One region of the Clostridium intestinale genome, then DNA from elsewhere that is predicted to be linked to it. Evidence: a T-box and tRNA genes for the amino acid it is inferred to sense, from the RefSeq annotation. Region 1 holds a T-box; the other regions hold tRNA genes.
What was found. The T-box of region 1 lies ahead of serS (serine--tRNA ligase). A T-box ahead of a tRNA ligase gene usually reads a tRNA of that ligase, here a tRNA-Ser.

Region 1 (6,355 bases):
AAAAACAAAGAGTTGCCATAGCAAGAGCTTTTATAATGAATCCAGATATATTACTTATGGACGAGCCGTTCTCTGCACTTGATGCTTTAACTCGTGAAGAAGCTCAAGAACTTTTCATAAACATATGGAATCAATATAAGCTTACAACCCTATTTATAACTCATAACATAGAAGAAGCTATATATATGGGGAAAAAGATAGTTATAATGTCTCATTGTCCTGGAACTATAGTTGAAATTATTGATAATCCATTATTTAATACAGAAAACCTACGAGAGGATGAAAGATATTTAAAACTATCTTCATACTTAAGAAGCATTATAAAAAGAGGTTGGAAAATATGAAAATTAGAAAAAAACTATTAGTATTCATACAAGGATTCATTACCTTTAATTTGTTATGGTATCTTTTTTCACTAAAAGTTAATATGAAAATCCTTCCCCGCCCTACTGAAGTATACTTAAATATGTTCAAGTTATCTAATCAAGAGCTTTATAAACATGTTTTAGTAAGTCTCTATAGGGTTTCAAGTGGAATTATAATTTCCTTAATTATAGGATCATTGATTGGATTACTTATGGCTTACTCTAAAACGTGGAATAAAATTTTAAATCCATTAGTTTATTTCACCTATCCTATCCCTAAAACTGCTCTGCTTCCTATAGTGATGCTATTATATGGATTAGGGGATAAATCAAAAATTATTATTATAGTTCTTATTTTGGTATTCCAAATTATTGTAGCAGTAAGAGATGCAGCTCTTAATATACCCTATGAAACCTATAATCCTATACGAAGCCTTGGAGCCTCAAAACTTCAAATATTTTCTCACATAACATTACCAGCTATATTGCCAGAGCTACTTACAACCTTAAGACTATCTATAGGAACAGCACTCTCAATATTGTTTTTTGCAGAAGGTTATGGAACCAAATATGGCATAGGTTATTATATATTAGATGCATGGAGCAGAATTAGCTATTTGGAAATGTACACAGGAATAATAATCCTTGGTCTATTGGGATTTGTTTTGTTTATGTTAATAGATATACTTGAAGAAAGTTTATTTAAATGGAAATCTTAATAATTAGATGAGCATATTAATAAGCTTAATATGCTTATTCTTATTATAGATCAGGAAATATGTACTACAACTCATCTTTATCTTTATTCTTCTCTTTATTATTAATAAATTCCGCTATTAACTTGTCTAGTTCAACGCTTGTCTTTAATATTTCATTATAATCAGCATTTTCATTTATCAGCGAATGTAATTCATCTCTTAATTCGCTTATTTCTCTTTTAATCATCAACTCTCCTCCACCTTAGCTTAACTATCAGTAAATATTTAACATATATAATTTTACTGAACTACTATGCTATTTGCAAACAAAATATAATAGCTCTCTGCTTATTTATCTAATTAATTTTTATGTATAGAGTTATCTTGAGGAGTGAACTAAATTGAAGAATGAATTACTAAATATAGATAATAAAGCCATCGGGCATAGAATAAGAACTGAGCGAGAAGCATTAAGCCTGACTAGAGAGAAATTTGCTGAGATTGTTGACTTTTCACCCTTATATATTGGACAACTTGAACGTGGGGAAAGACAGATGAGCCTTATCGCTTTAGTTAAAATATCTAACTGTCTCCATATATCTACCGACTATTTGATATATGGAAATAAATACACTGATACTGCTAATGCGATTTTAAGAGAAGATTTAGAGAATTACTCTGTACAGAGTAAAAACTTAATATATGACTTAATTAATAAATGTTCCACTAAAGAACTACATTTAATTGAGGACATTATAAAATTAATACTACCTTACATAAAATAATAGCTTAATCTAGCCTTTTATTATCTTTAACAAAAAACCTCCTATGCACCCTATTTCCTTTGCAAAGGAGGTTTTTTTATTTCACTCAACTTCATAACTATCTACATCTACTATTATTGGAGTTTCCTCTTCCTCATATTTTTTTATCATCTTTTTCTTAGGTAAAGTTAATAGAAGTATGCTTCTATCAAAGGCTGCACCTATCTTACTTTTATCTATCTCTTCTATATTGAAAGTTTTAATTAAATTACCGCCAGTCTCAACTATACTCATCATTACGTTCAATCCATTACTATATACTTGTCTTCTTCTAATAGTTAAAATAGCTCTATTCCTTTCAAAATCTATACTTATATCTTTAGGTGAAACCCCTGGTAAATACCCTTTTAATAGATAATAATCTCCATGATCTTTCATCTCAACACTATAATCCTGCTCTCTTGGTCTTTCATTAACTAAACTACTCGCTAAGACTTGATTAATCATATTATTAAAAAATGTATCAGTAAACATACCACTGAAAATATTAATTCCGTTAAGCATAAAAGGAAACATTCTAAACATATATGCCATCCTTTCTAAAATATACTTTTACTATATAAGTATTAATATTTTCCTATTTTTGACACTGCTTTACCAAATAAATATAGCGCATTGAATTAAATAAATTCAATGCGCTAATATATACTATTTAATTACTTCATTATTACCCATATACGGTCTTAATGCTACAGGAATATTTATAGAGCCATCTTCATTTAAGTTATTCTCTAAAAATGCAATTAACATTCTTGGAGGCGCCACTACTGTATTATTTAAAGTGTGTGCAAAATATTTACCATCTTTTCCATCTACACGAATCTTTAAACGACGAGCTTGTGCATCACCTAAATTAGAGCAGCTTCCAACTTCAAAGTATTTCTTTTGTCTAGGAGACCAAGCTTCAACGTCAACTGACTTAACTTTCAAATCTGCTAAATCACCTGAACAACATTCTAATGTTCTTACTGGAATATCTAAAGAACGGAATAAATCTACAGTATCTCTCCATAATTTATCGTACCATTCCATACTTTCTTCTGGTTTACATACAACAATCATCTCTTGCTTTTCAAATTGATGAATTCTGTATACTCCCCTTTCCTCTATACCATGAGCCCCTTTTTCTTTTCTAAAACAAGGAGAATAACTAGTTAAAGTTTGTGGAAGTGAAGTTTCTGGCAATATAGTATCTATGAACTTTCCAATCATAGAATGTTCACTTGTTCCGATTAAATATAGATCTTCTCCTTCTATCTTGTACATCATAGCTTCCATCTCTGCGAAACTCATAACTCCAGTTACAACTTCACTACGAATCATAAATGGAGGAATACAGTATGTGAAGCCCCTATCTATCATGAAGTCTCTAGCATAAGAAATTATTGCTGAATGTAGTCTTGCAATGTTACCCATTAAATAGTAGAAACCATTTCCAGCTACCTTTCTAGCACTATCTAAATCTATTCCTTGTAATTTTTCCATTATCTCTGTGTGATATGGAATCTCAAACTCTGGAACAAATGGATCACCATAACGTTGAACTTCAACATTTTCACTGTCATCTTTACCTATTGGTACACTTGGATCAATTATATTTGGAATTACTAGCATAATATTTCTTACTTTTTCTTCTAGTTCAGCCTCTTTTGCTTCTAACTCAGCCAACTTTTCAGATTGCTCAGTAACCTTTTTCTTCATTTCTTCGGCTTCATCTCTTTTTCCTTGAGCCATTAATCCACCTATTTGTTTAGAAAATTTATTTCTATCAGCTCTTAGTCCATCGGCTATTACCTTTGCCCCTCTAAGCTCTGCATCTAACGCAATAACCTCATCTACTAATGGAAGTTTGTTATCTTGGAATTTATTCCTTATATTTTGTTTAACTAACTCTGGATTTTCTCTAACAAATTTTAAATCTAACATTTTTTATCCTCCTGATACATTTAATATAAATTGAAATAAAAAAAACCATCCCATATATAAAAATATATATATTGGGACGGAGATATCCGCGTTGCCACCCAACTTGCTAGTCTATAAATCAACTAGCCACTCGACAATAGTACAATAAAGAGTACAAACCTTTCGATTCATCACCGACAGCTCCAAAAGTGGAAAGATTTAACCTTTCACCGATTCACACCAACCATCGGCTCTCTTAAGAAATTTATAAATCGTAGCTTTTATAATCACTGTTTTCCATATATAACTATTATGTACTAATTATATATGCATTTATTCAGTTCTTCAAGATTTTTATTCATTAAATAGTTAAAATTACATATATGATAAAAATGGCTCTGTAACACTAATTATTTAGTGCTACAGCCCCATCTTCAATTATCCAATACTCTTTTTTTGTAAGATAATTCTTTGTATAGTCTTATATGACAAATAATATTTATCAGAAATACTTTGTATTGATTCTCCACTTAAGTAATCTTCGTATATATTTGTATTTCTATCTGAAAGTTCTTTTTTACTTTGTGATAGTTCTCCCCATGCAATTTTATTTTCTTCCTTTCTAGGTATATAAATATACTTCCCATCTACATACTTTTGAATTAACTCTAATATTTCATCAGGAAAAATATCCTTAGCATTTGCATAGCTCATTATATGCCCTCCTAAATATAATTTGTTTCTTTAGGATTGAGCAAAGGCTAAAACTATTTATTATTTGATTTTTATGCAGTAGCCTTTGCTATGCATATATAACATATTTTCTCATAAACAAACTATGCCCCTTTCAATGTTTTATATTTTACCTTATATATACAATTATAATGTTTTATTCAATATTTTGTCTAACAAAATGATTCAAACTTCTATACTATATGATGTAAGGCTTTCATAACCTCTTCTTCAATCCAAATACGTATCTCCATTCCATTCTTTATTTTGGTAGCTGAAGGATTTTCATTACCTTTAATATAAAGTTGTCCAAGTTTCTCCTTACTCTTTATTTTACTTCTAGATAATCCAAGCTTCTCACTTAATAGTCTATCTACTCTCACATCTATAGGATATCTACATTCTATTTCAATAATAAGTTCAGATTCCATTTTATAATTTATTCCTATTTTCTGTGATACTAACTTATATTTCAAATCTTCTAAAATAACTTCAACTTTATTTTTACTATATACGCTTAAATTAAATCCGTACTCTTTTATTAAATTCTCATCATTCACAAGAAATTTCTCATACTCATTTCTATTAATTTTATGAGATTTTACTCTCTCATGTATAGTCATATTCCAAGTTGATTTACACTTATCACATTGATAAATCATCCAAACATCTATATTATTCTTGTTTGCATTCACTCTAAATTTCCCACTATTAATGTAATGTGATTTTTCATTACATTTAGAACAAATTCTTTTCACCTTAGGTAAACTTTCAGGTATTAGTTCCCACCTATATTTATTTAAATAGCTCATATCGCTCCTCCTAATTATTAAAATCTTAGGATTAGCAAAGGCTACTTTATTATTTTTTAATAATGCACTAGCCTTTGCTATGCATTAAAAATCTCCGTAGTCATAAAAATCGCCTCCAATATTTTATATACTTATATTTTATCAATCCTAATTAATTCATAAAACCTCATTCTTATTTCATAAATAAAAATGAGGTTAGTGTAGTTCTTTCATTTGATTATTTTATATAATATTCTTATAAAATAGCACGATATTTTTCCAATTTAATCGTATATATAATGACAGACTTTAAAAAAGTATGGAGGTGACTGCTTGAAAGGGGACTCATTTATTAAAATTTATAAAGAATATTTTCCTTATGTATATAGATACCTTTATGGACTTACCTATAGCCACCAAACAGCAGAAGACTTGACTCAAGAGTCTTTCGTTAAAGCTTTAAGTATTCTTCAAATTTCAAATGAAAGCATAAAATCCTGGCTTCTCACAGTAGCTCATGGACTATGTTAAAAAAAATAGTAGATTAAGTTTTCATGAAGATAATTTTTTAAATGAAATAAACGTACAAGATTTTACAGATAAGTTAATGCTTAAGGAAAGTATAAACTCTGCTTTTATATTAATAAAACAACTTCCAGAGAATCAACGACAGGTAGTGCTGTTATGTCTAATAAACGAGTTATCTTATCATCAAGCATCAGAAATTTTAGATATAAGCGTTTCTGCAGTTACTAATTTAATCTACAGAGCTAGAAAAACACTTAGAGAATTAAGGAGGGAAATTGATGGATAACGAATTCCAAGAAAAACTCAAGTTATATAAAGAAGGAAAATTAAATAAAGAAGAAGTTTCTGAAATAGAATCCTCTATTGATAAATTCATTGCTATATCAGATTATCTTAATAATGATGAGAATGATTTCTTTGAAGAACTGAAACAGCAGCTACCAACAAGTAATGTACAAGAAAATAAATTTGACAAGGTATTAAAACGTAAAATAAATCTACGAATTATACTA
Region 2 (6,355 bases), 100 kb from region 1:
AATAGTAGAAAACCTAGAAAAGGCTGGATATATATTAAAAGATTAGCGGGGGTAAGGAGATGAAGAAAAAACAGTTTTTGATACTAATAGGGGTTTTGTTTATGATATTAGCTTTAATAATATCGTCAACAAAGCTTATTATAGATATCGAATGGTTTCAAGAAGTAGGTTATATAAAGGTGTATCTTACAAAAATGCTAGCAGTATTAAAGCTTATGGGCCCCTTATTCCTATCATGTTTTGTATTAATATATCTATTGAGCAAAAGTATATTAATAAGCATAGAGAAAGAATTTAAATCTGAGAGTTTATTTAAATTGAGAAAAGCTGTATTAGTTTTTAATATAATAATCTCCTTTATTATATCTATAAATGCTTCTATGAAATATTGGTATAATATATTATTATTTACTAATTCAAATCTTTTTAATTATAAAGATCCTATCTTTAATATAGATGCATCTTTTTATATATTTAAATTACCATTAATAGATATAATTTATAATTTTTTTAAAGATATTTTATTTATTGCTTTAATCATAACAATAGGGATTTATGTATTTATTAGTTTAAAGAAATATGCTATAAATAAAAATTATATGAAATTTAGTCAGCATTTAAAAGAGTTTAAAGAAATATTAGGTAAACAAGCAGCTACTTTAGTATCTATGATTATATTCCTTATAGGAGTAGGATATATATTGAAAAGTTTCTATATATTATATAGTAATAATGGAGGATCATTTGGTGCTAGTTTTACAGATATAAATATAACACTAAACTTTTATAAAGTAATAATAATAGTTTCAATAATATCATCAATTATCGCATTTATTATGTTAAGAAGAAATAAATTTAAGCCACTAATATTTTTTACAGGAATAATATTGTTTTTAATAATAATACAGCCACTAATATATAATATTGTGTATAAATTCTTTGTAAAACCTAATGAAATAGAATATGAAAGCCCTTATATATCTTATAACATAGATGCAACCAATGAAGGTTTTAATATAAATAATATAGAAGAAAAAGATTTTGATCCAGGAATGGATTTAAATAGTACTAAAATAAAAAATAATAAACAAATAATATCAAATCTTAAAGTAAACTCTTCAGGACCAGTTTTAAACTTTTATAATCAAGTACAAGAAATAAGAAGTTATTATAAATTTTTAGATATAGATACAGATCGCTATATTATAGATGGTAAGTACACACAAGTATTTTTGGCACCAAGAGAGATAGAAACATCAGCCATAGATAATTGGCAGAGTAATCACATGGTATATACACATGGGTATGGAGTGGTTATGAGTAAAGTAAATAAGGTTACAGATGAGGGGCAACCAGATTTTTTGATGAAAAATTTGCCCACTGAAAATCTTACTAATATATATTTGAAAAATCCTAGAATCTATTTTGGTGAAGTTACAAATGATTATGCAATTGTAAATACCTCAAGTGGTGAATTGGATTACCCTAAAGAAAATGGAGATACTAACTATAAGTATGATGATAAAGGTGGCATAAAATTAAGCCTATTTAATAGAATATTATTTAGTTTAAGAGAGCAAAATTTTAAAATTTTATTCTCTGGAAATATTACAAACGAAAGTAAGATTTTAATTAATAGAAATATATTAGAGAGAGTAAAAAAGATAGCTCCTTTTTTGGAATATGATGAAGATCCTTATATGGTAATAAATGAAGGCAAGTTATATTGGGTTATTGATGGATATACAACTGCTAATAATTTTCCTTACTCTCAGCCATATGGAGGAATAAATTATATTAGAAATTCATTTAAAGTTGTTGTAGATGCTTCATCAGGAGAAACTAATTATTATATTGTAGATGAAAAAGACCCTATAGTTTTAGGATATTCTAAAATATTTAAAGGATTATTTAAAAATAAAGAAGAAATTCCTTCAGGATTACAAAGCCATTTTAAATATCCTAAGAAGATATTTGATATTCAAAGCAACGTGTTATCAACCTATCATATAAAAGACCCTAAAGAGTTTTTTACTTTAGAAGATGTATGGGAAGTTTCTAGTAATAGCTCGGATGCTAAAGAAAGCTTAAATAATAATGAAGGGTTGTATCTTGTTACACAATTGCCTGGAGAGAAAAATGAAGAGATGGTATTATTCAATTACTTTAATATGAAAAGTAAGAAGAATATGATTTCTATGTTAGGTGCAAGAATGGATGGAGAAAATTATGGGGATTTAGTATTATTTAAATTTTCACCTGAAAAAACTATCTATGGACCATACTTATTTAGAAATCAGATACTACAAGATCCATATATTTCGCAGGAGATTTCTTTATGGGAAGGTAAAGGTTCTAAAGTTGAATATGGTGAGACCGTAATATTACCTATAGAAAATTCCCTTATATATATGCTTCCAATTTATCTTAAGGCAGATGTAGAAAAAACTATACCAGAAATGAAGAGAATTATTTTATCAGATGGTAAAAAAATAGTTATGGAAGAAGATTTAAATAAAGCATTAGAAAGCTTATTTAATTATAAAGAAAAAATAATAAATGAAAATACTATAAATGAAGAACAAAGAGAAACTAATATAGAGATTCAAGATTTATATAATAAAGCAATTGAATCGCAAACAAAAGGAAATTGGGCTGAATATGGAGAATATATAAAGAAGCTAGGAGAAGCCATAGAAAAGTTAAATAAGTAATAAACAAAAAGGGAAAAGTTGAGGTTAGATTTATGGATTACGACATACTTATATTAGGTGGTGGTGTAATAGGATGTGCCGCTGCCTATGAGTTATCTAAATATAACTTAAATATAGCTCTAATAGAAAGAGATTATGATATAGCTGATGATCTATCATCAGTTCATACAGCTATAGTTTATGACGGATCAGAGGCATCTAATAATCTCATGTCATCATTAGAATACATGGGAAATGAATTAATTGAAGAAATAGCTTTAAAATTTGATGTTCCTTTTAAAAGAATAGGATCTATGAGAATTGCTCAAACAGATAAGTCAGTAGAAAAATTAAATAAGATATACGATAGGGCAATAAAAAGAGGAATAAAGGATATACATTTAATAGAAGAGGAACATGCTAAAGAATTAAACGGTAATTTGAAGGTTCCTATAAAAAAGGCATTATATTCTCAAAATACAGCAATAATAAGTCCTTATGACTTAGCATTAGCTTACGCAGAAGTAGCTGCCGATAATGGTGTTTTTTTTAGGTTAGAGGAAACAGTACTAAATATTCAAAAAGCAGCTAAAGGATTTAGAGTAACTACAAATAAAAATAAATTTAACTGTAGAGTAGTTATTAATACAATACCTAGTGAACAATATGATTTAAATTATAATACTAATGCTGAAGAGAAAAGAAAAGATAAGAAATTGTATTATCTCTTATTAGATCATGATTTTAAGGATACTGTTAATAGTTTAGTGATAAATGAGTTAGATACTAATGGGTTTATATTTCAAACGCCTACCTTTTCATCAGGAACGCTTATAGCAGTGAAAAGTGATGTTACTTTAAGTTTAGATGAAATAATAAAAACATCCAATACTATATTACCTAATTTATCTAAAAAGGATGTAAATCATATGTTTTCTGATGAATTTAATGTAGATTCAATGCTCATAGATGAAAGTGAAATATCTAAAGGATATATAAGTGTTACAGGAAATCATTATGGTGAAGTTACTATAGCTCCAGCTTTATCTCAGATGTTATGTGAGACTATAGTAAATAATCTAAAATGTTCTTTAAAGAAAAATTTTGTAGATAAAAGAAGAGATTATTATAGATTTAAAGATTTATCAAACAAAGAACGCAATGAAATAATAAAGTTAGAACCTAGATACGGGAAGATAATTTGTTTATGTAATATGATTTCTGAAGGTGAAATAGTTGATTCTATTAGAAGACCTTTAGGCGCAAGGACAGTAGAGGGTGTTAAGAGAAGAACTGGAGCTACATTTGGTAATTGCCATGGTTCATATTGTATAAATAAAGTAATTGATATACTTTCTAAAGAATTAAATAAAAAATCAACAGACATAGTTAAGGATTCTAAGGGGTCAAGGGTTTTAGCAGCTAGGATTAAAGAATTTGATGGGGTGTAAATATGGGAAGAAAAGATATATTTACAAGTGTGGTAAGAACTAAAGGGAGTAATAAATATAAGGTTATACCAGTTAAAAGTACAGAAGAGATAGATGTAGATCTTTGGAAAGAATTTTCTAAAGTATTAAGTAGACTTTATATAAGTACTCCAATAAAAATAGGCGATAGTATCTGCTCAAATATATTAAATACTGGAGTAGACATTATATGTACCAGAGATGTTGATAAAGATTAAAAATATATTATTATAATAAAAACACAAATAAGTATTGACATAATTATTTTTTTTGGTAAAATAGTCTTTGTGAGACTTGGAGAGATGGTCGAGTTGGTTTAAGGCACCGGTCTTGAAAACCGGCGTACGTGTGAGCGTACCGTGGGTTCGAATCCCACTTTCTCCGCCAAAAAAAGTTAGCTAAGATTTTAGCTAGCTTTTTTATTTTATGTAAGATAAAACATCTAGAAGAATTTCTAGATGTTTTTTTATGATATAATCTTTTTAGGATTATAAGGAGGATTTATGTGGAATAAGAAATTATTAACAGTAATTAGATATTCATTGCTACTTATTATCATTGCAAGTATAGTAATGCATAAAAATGATATAGATAAAATTGAAATAGTTTTTGTCCTTACATTTATAATAAACAATCAACTAAGGTTCTTTTCTTTGGATAAGATAAGTTATAGATGCCTATCTTTTATCGTAGAATTAGCTATGATAATATTTTGCTACAAATATATAGGTGGATATCTGTTCGCATATCTTGTACTAATAGCTTTAGATAGTAACATACTCTTTAAGAACCCAATAAAAACTATACTAAATGTATTAATAACATTTGAAGGAATGATGTTATCTTTAAAAGATCCATTAGATACTCAGATAATGAATATGAGCATAGTTATAATATTAATCTTAATATTATATTTTATAAATGATGAATATAATAAGAAAATAGAGGCACAGGAATTATATGATAAGCTTAGAATATCTGAAGATAAGCTTAAAAAAGCTAATAATGATTTAGAGATGTATGCAAGTTCAATTGAGGAAATAACTCTGTTAAGAGAAAGAAATAGACTGTCTAGAGAAATACATGATAGCGTAGGGCATGCTCTATCTACAATTATTATACAATTAGGTGCTATTGAGAAAGTAGTAGATAAAAACCCTACTGGAGGAAAACAATTAGCAGCTAATCTTAGAGAATTTACGCAAAAAAGTCTAAATGATGTAAGAGGTGCAGTAAGAGAAATAAAACCTAAGGAATTTGAAAATTATGAAGGAATTATAATCATTGATGAGTTAATAAATAAATTTAAAAAACTTACAGGGGTGGATGTAAGATTATCATTCACAAAGGAAAAGTGGGCATTAAATTCAGATCAAACCTTTGTAATATATAGAATAATACAAGAATTTTTATCTAATTCATTAAGACATGGGAAATCCACTGTAATAAAAATAACAATGGCATTTAACGAATATAGTTTAATAGTTGCATTAAAGGATAATGGAATAGGTAAAGATAAGGTAATTGAAGGTTTAGGTCTACGAAGCATGAGAGAAAGAGTAGAGGAACTAGGTGGTGCCTTTGATTATTCTACAAAACCTAATGATGGATTTTTAGTAAGAATAGAATTAGATAAAAAAGAAAAATTAAAAATCTATTCACAGGAGGAAGAATCTTGAATAAGATAAAACTAATACTGGTAGATGATGAAAAGTTAATAAGGGATGGATTAAAAATTATATTAGAAAGTTATGATGATATAGAAGTAATAGATGTTTGTTCTAATGGAAGAGAAGCCTTAGAGTCTTGTAAAAAAAATCCTCCTAATGTAGTTTTAATGGATATAAGAATGCCTCAGTGTGATGGAGTTACAGGAACAAAACTTATAAAAGAACAGTTTAAGGATATAAAAATTCTTATATTAACAACATTTAATGATGTAGAATATATTCAAGAAGCCTTAAAATATGGGGCATCAGGATATATACTTAAAGATAGTGATTACGACTTAATATATGAGGGAATAAAGGCCTGCATAAAAGGTACAATAGTAATTAATCAAGAAGTCGCTAATAAAATGCTAGGATCAGGGCTAAAAACTAATAAAAAGAATTTAGAAGATGTAAAAATCCGATACAATTTGAATTCTAAAGAGATTAATATTATAAAAGAAATAGCAAATGGACTATCTAA
Region 3 (6,355 bases), 110 kb from region 1:
AGGCTGATCATGATTACACCAAAATAAGGCATTCCATCCTTTTTCCATTCCTATTTGCCATTCGTTTAATAGATTCTTTAATTTCATGAAGTCAAAATCCATCAAGGTCCACTTTTCACCATTTTTATAATCTACTTTTAAATGATGAAAGTTAAACACCATATCTAATTCCTGTTCTTGTGGATTTGAATATCTAACACAGTTTTCTATACTTGTTGAAGACATCTCACCTACTGTGATTAAATCTTTATTTTTCCCAAAACTATTACTATTAAGCTCCTTTAGATATTCATGTATCTTAGGACCATCTGTATAGAACCTACGACCATCACCTTCGTAATCATTTATAAATTCTTCTGGTTTAGATATCAGATTTATAACATCTAATCTGAAGCCTTTCACGCCTTTTTTTACCCAATAGTTAACAACATCATATATTTCCTCTCTAACAGCTTCATTCTCCCAGTTTAAATCAGCTTGAGTCTTATCAAATAGATGTAAATAATACTCATCAAACTTTTCTACATACTCCCAGGTATTTCCCCCAAATTTTGATATCCAGTTAGTAGGTTCTTTTCCATCCACAGGAGCTTTAAATATATAGTAATCTTTAAACTTTTTATCTCCATTTAATGCATTTTTAAACCATTGATGTTCTGTTGATGTATGATTAAAAACCATATCTAACATTATATCTATATCAAGTTTTTTAGATTCTGCTACTAATTCTTCAAAGTCTTCCATAGTTCCAAATCTTTTATCTATACTCTTATAATCCTCAACATCATATCCATTATCCTTCTGAGGAGATATATAAAAAGGTGTCAGCCATATATAATCAACGCCCAAATCTTTTAAATATCCTAAACTAGTAGTAACCCCTTTTATATCCCCAAACCCATCTCCATTCGAGTCCTTAAAAGATTTAGGATATATTTGATAAAACACACTCTTTTTAAAGTCCTTCATATTTATTTACTCCTTATGCTTCAATTTATAGTACTAAAGGAAGGAACTAATTAGGTTCCTTCCTATAAATGCAAATTATTTTTTAGCTAGTATTTTATTTTTATTAAATATTACAGTCAGTATAAATGGTACTACTATGGCTATAAGCATACTTATTGCAAATATCCCCATATATTTAGGCTGTATTGATAATATCCCTGGAAGTCCTCCAACACCTATTGAGTTAGCCATAACGCCAGCTCCTACTGAAACTACTGCCGCTGTAGCTGAACCTATCATTGCTGCGAAGAAAGGATATACATATTTTAAATTAATACCAAACATAGCAGGCTCAGTTACACCTAAATAACATGAAATAGCCGCTGGAATAGATACTTGCTTTTCATCTTCATCATGTCTATTTAAGAATATCATAGCTAGTACAGCTGAACCTTGAGCAATATTTGATAATGCTATCATAGGCCATAGGTTAGTTCCTCCAAATTCAGCAACTAACTGCATGTCTATAGCATTTGTCATATGATGTAATCCTGTTATAACAAGTGGTGCATATGCAAAGCCAAATAAAGCTGCAAATAACCAATTTAATCCTGATGTTAATCCTGCATAAACTACAGTTGATATAGCTGAACCTATTTTCCAACCTATTGGACCTAATACAGTATGAGCTATTAAAACTGTTGGTACTAATGCTAAAAATGGAACTACTATCATAGATATATATTCAGGAACTACTTTACGTATATTCTTTTCCAAGAACACTAAAACAAATCCTGCAAGCATAGCTGGAATTACTTGTGCTTGGTATCCTATCATCTGAACTTTTGCAAAACCAAAATCCCAGAAAGGAATTTCTGTAGCTCCAGCCACTCCATAAGCATTTAAAAGCTGAGGTGAAACTAAAGTAATACCTAATACAATTCCTAATATTTGAGTTGTGCCCATCTTTTTAGATATTGACCAAGTGATTCCTACTGGTAAGAAGTGAAATATAGCTTCTCCAATAAGCCATAAGAATGCATGAGTTCCTGCCCAGAACTGAGATACTTCAACTAAACTTTTAGTACCTCCCTCTAGAAGTTTTATATCACCTATTACATTACGGAAACCTAATATCAAACCTCCAACTACAAGAGCTGGTATAAGTGGTGCAAATATTTCTGCTAAATCAGCTAATAATCTTTGGAAAACATTCATATTTCCCTTAGCAACTGATTTTACTTGATCTTTACTTACCCCGTCTATTCCTGCTATTGCTGTAAAGTCGTTGTAAAAAGTTGAAACTTCATTACCTATGATAACTTGAAACTGTCCTGCTTGAGTGAATGTGCCTTTCACACTCTTTAAAGCTTCAATAGATTTTACATCTGCCTTTTTAGGCTCTACTAGAACAAAACGCATTCTTGTAGCACAATGAGTTACTGCTGATATGTTCTCTTTTCCACCAACAAGTGCTAATAACTCTTGAGCATCATTTTGAAATTTACCCATTAAAAAAACCCCCTAAAATATTTATAATTCCAGAAACAGAAAACTTTTTTGCAATCTAAACATATACGTACAAGTTCTCTATGTTTTAATTATAACTTGTACGTATATGTTAGTCAATACGTTTTCATCATTTATTTCAAAAAATAAAAAAACCTAAGATATATAGATTTAATTATAATCTTAGGTTTTCTCTCTATATTATTTTAAATATTCATCTCTCAAAATACTCATCATAACTGTATCGCTATATTTTCCTTGAAAGAAATATCTTTTTCTTTTGCGTCCCTCTTCTATAAAACCACAAGAAAGATAACATCTTATCGCTCTTAGGTTATAATCTACAACCTCTAATTCTACTCTATGAGCATTATTATTCACAAATAAATAATCTACTAACGTTTTTATAGAGTCTTTCCCATATCCTCGTCCCCAGAACTTACTTCCTATAGTTATCCCTATAGAATACACATCTAAAGTATCTTTTATTTCCTTATAAGTTATATACCCTACTAAAACATCTTTTTCATTTATTATAGAAAGTCTTTTTCTTTCAATATTAAACATATCATCAAAATGCTTAAGCATATACTGTAAAGATGGTAATGTAGACTGCCCACCATCATACTCTCTAACCTCTGGCTCAGAACATATATTATAAATTCTACTTACATCTTTTTTCTCTACTAACCTTAAATAAACTTTGTCACCCTTTAGCAATATCCCACCTTCTTACTAGCAAATTTTAACTGACCAATAATATTATATTCTTCTTATATATTTATCTCAATGTGCTTCTGTGACTATATCAATTAATGTTTTTAAATCTATTTGAAATATCTGTCATTATATTATTGTTCTCTTACTTTTTTATTTTTCTTTATGAGAAATTTCTTAAGTACAAAATAAATTAAATCACATTTTCTTTTATAAACAAAAAAAGAACAATTTAAAATTGTTCTTTGGCGGAGAAACCGGGATTTGAACCCGGGCGCCGGTTGCCCGACCTACGCCCTTAGCAGGGGCGCCTCTTCAGCCACTTGAGTATTTCTCCAAGCTGAAAATATCTTTAAATTATAATGGCGGAGAAAGTGGGATTCGAACCCACGGTACGCTCACACGTACGCCGGTTTTCAAGACCGGTGCCTTAAACCAACTCGACCATCTCTCCATTTTTCACAAAATTTATTATATCAACCAACATAGTATTAGTCAATAGTTAAATGTTTTCTGATCCAGCTTAGTATATCCTCATATACCTCTTTTTTTCCAACTTCATTTAATATCTCATGCCTCATTTTCTCATACAACTTTATATCTAAGTCTTCTATTCCTGCTTCTTTATATTTTTCATAACATTTGATAACCATCTTCCCTTCATTTCCTACTACATCTTTTTTACCTGATAGTAATAATATAGGAAGATCTTTTGGTGTCTTTTTTATATTTTTAATGTTTGTTATATAATAAAGTCCTCTAAACATTTCTTTAAACGCATTACTGGTGAATATATATCCGCAATGAACATCTTTTTCATATTCATCTACTACTTTTTCATCTATACAAATCCAATCATATTTTGTTCTATGGCTGTTTACTTTTCTATTAAATGCTCCATAAGTTAAATAATTTATGAACTTACTTCTATATTTGTTTCCATGTATTTTTATATATATATCAGAAAGTGTTATCGCAAACTTTAAAAGTAATCTATTATTATGAGCCGTACCACTTAACACAACTCCCTTTATAGTGTTTCCATATAAAGTAGCGTAATGCCTCGCTATAAAAGAACCCATGCTATGACCAATCATAAATATAGGTAAGTTAGGGTAATCATTAGTTATTAGTTTATTTATTTCTAAAACATCTTCAACTAAAACTTCCCATCCATTTTTATCCGCAATAAAACCTAACTCCTCTTCACTTTCTGCTGTCAATCCATGTCCTCTATGATCATTAGAATAAACTACATATCCATTTTGAACTAAAAAACTACTAAAATCTCTGTATCTCCCTGAATGTTCACAGGATCCATGAACTATTTGAACTATTCCTTTTATATTCTCTTTATTTTCTGGTTCCCATTTATATAATGACAATTCTTTAGAGTCTCTTGATTTATGTTTTATAATATTTTCTCTCATCTCTTTACTCCTAATATATCTTATAAATATTTTAAAATTAACAGGAATGTAATTATAAATATTATAACAAAAAAATACACTGATATAAATATCAGTGTATTTTTGGCGGAGAAACCGGGATTTGAACCCGGGCGCCGGTTGCCCAACCTACGCCCTTAGCAGGGGCGCCTCTTCAGCCACTTGAGTATTTCTCCAAGCTGAAAATATCTTTAAATTATAATGGCGGAGAAAGTGGGATTCGAACCCACGGTACGCTCACACGTACGCCGGTTTTCAAGACCGGTGCCTTAAACCAACTCGACCATCTCTCCGTATGTTACAACAATTAGTATTATATCAACGAGCTTATGTAATGTCAACATCTTTTTAATAGAAATTTAAGGGCAACTAATTTAAAAATATTAGTCACCCTCTTAATTAATTAATTTTTTTAGCAAAATTTGAATATTTAATACTTCCTGCACTAAAGAATATCAATGCAAACAATAATAAAATAAATACATTTGGAAACAATACAGATTTTTCTATACTTCCTAATGACCAATAAAATGGTGTGAACTTAGCTAATGTTGCCATAATTCCTTCTGATTTTCCACCTGATTCTATAGTATTAATATATACAAAGAACATTAGTAGTGATGTTAAATAAACTACCAAACTTGCTACACCTTCATTTTTAAACAATCTGCTAATCATTATTCCTAAACTTATAGATACCAAACTCATCAATGAAATATTCAAAAGCAGTATCCCAAAATTCTCAAAATTATATTTAAATATAGTATTAAGAACTACAAATGAGGCTGTATAAAAAATTATTTGCACTAACCACATAGAAATATAAATACTTCCCATTATTTCATAACCTCTATTATTTGTAGTTAAAAATCTTTCTAATATTCTCTGTTTTCTAAGTCTTAATAAGTCAACAGTTATATTTGCAGAAAATGTTACTAAAAAGAATATTATTAAAACTATAGGCATAAATGACTCAGTTGATAACAACCCTTTGTGCATATTATATTCTACATTTACTATATTCTTATCTAATTCACTTTCCTCATTTATTACATTATTATCTTTAAACAATTTTATCTTCATTAGATTATTTATATCTTTCTCAAGCTTAGATTCAAATATTAAAGTACTATTTCCCTCTTCGATCTTATAAGAATTAACTATAGGCTTAATTCCTTTATTTATATTTTCAGTGAAGTTCTCTGGAATTTCATACACAGCTATAGATTCATATTTTTTTAAATCTTCTAGTGCCTTATCCTTATCAGAATATATGCTATTTACATCTAAATCCTCTACTAGCTTATTCCCTAAATCACCTTTATCTAAATTTACTATAGCTGCCTTTATATCTAATCCACTACTACCTTTGCCAGCTAACACATTTACCATTCCTACACAGACTATGGGAACTACAAACATCATTACTATATTGGCATAATCCCTGATGTATTTTTTACAATTTACTAATACCATTCTAATAAATTTCATCCACTATTCCTCCCATCTAAGTCTTACTTTAGTTATACTTATTAAATATGCAGCTATTGATATTGCTAACATCAATATTAATTCAGTAGAGATATCCTTAATAGAATTAAACAGCATACATTTTCTATATGCATCTGTAATTATATCCCCAGGTGAGAACTTAGCTATAGTTAAAAATACTTTATTAGATATTTCCTTTAACGGTATAAATCCTCCACCAAATATAATTTGAAAATACATAA

Region 2: it encodes a tRNA-Ser, which carries the amino acid that the T-box ahead of serS (serine--tRNA ligase) is inferred to sense. The anticodon was not compared.
Region 3: it encodes a tRNA-Ser, which carries the amino acid that the T-box ahead of serS (serine--tRNA ligase) is inferred to sense. The anticodon was not compared.

The regions. Positions count from the first base shown of each region.
Region 1 is NZ_CP121166.1:3,550,080-3,556,434, forward strand. Features, by position in the region: gene P8F83_RS18105 (ABC transporter ATP-binding protein) at 1-344, shown strand, start outside; gene P8F83_RS18110 (ABC transporter permease) at 341-1,084, shown strand; gene P8F83_RS18115 (aspartyl-phosphate phosphatase Spo0E family protein) at 1,149-1,310, opposite strand; gene P8F83_RS18120 (helix-turn-helix domain-containing protein) at 1,465-1,848, shown strand; gene P8F83_RS18125 (Hsp20/alpha crystallin family protein) at 1,930-2,412, opposite strand; gene serS (serine--tRNA ligase) at 2,536-3,813, opposite strand; T-box leader at 3,883-4,089, opposite strand; gene P8F83_RS18135 (CD3324 family protein) at 4,231-4,506, opposite strand; gene P8F83_RS18140 (DUF1062 domain-containing protein) at 4,719-5,336, opposite strand; gene P8F83_RS18145 (RNA polymerase sigma factor) at 5,649-5,846, shown strand; gene P8F83_RS18150 (RNA polymerase sigma factor) at 5,833-6,129, shown strand; gene P8F83_RS18155 (hypothetical protein) at 6,122-6,355, shown strand, end outside.
Region 2 is NZ_CP121166.1:3,653,368-3,659,722, forward strand. Features, by position in the region: gene P8F83_RS18710 (transcription repressor NadR) at 1-46, shown strand, start outside; gene P8F83_RS18715 (UPF0182 family protein) at 60-2,714, shown strand; gene P8F83_RS18720 (NAD(P)/FAD-dependent oxidoreductase) at 2,747-4,144, shown strand; gene P8F83_RS18725 (DUF1667 domain-containing protein) at 4,147-4,380, shown strand; tRNA gene P8F83_RS18730 (tRNA-Ser) at 4,459-4,549, shown strand; gene P8F83_RS18735 (sensor histidine kinase) at 4,666-5,841, shown strand; gene P8F83_RS18740 (response regulator transcription factor) at 5,838-6,355, shown strand, end outside.
Region 3 is NZ_CP121166.1:3,661,813-3,668,167, reverse strand. Features, by position in the region: gene treC (alpha,alpha-phosphotrehalase) at 1-969, opposite strand, end outside; gene treP (PTS system trehalose-specific EIIBC component) at 1,045-2,460, opposite strand; gene P8F83_RS18785 (GNAT family N-acetyltransferase) at 2,659-3,177, opposite strand; tRNA gene P8F83_RS18780 (tRNA-Ser) at 3,421-3,511, opposite strand; tRNA gene P8F83_RS18775 (tRNA-Ser) at 3,538-3,628, opposite strand; gene P8F83_RS18770 (lysophospholipase) at 3,666-4,604, opposite strand; tRNA gene P8F83_RS18765 (tRNA-Ser) at 4,708-4,798, opposite strand; tRNA gene P8F83_RS18760 (tRNA-Ser) at 4,825-4,915, opposite strand; gene P8F83_RS18755 (ABC transporter permease) at 5,022-6,113, opposite strand; gene P8F83_RS18750 (ABC transporter permease) at 6,117-6,355, opposite strand, start outside.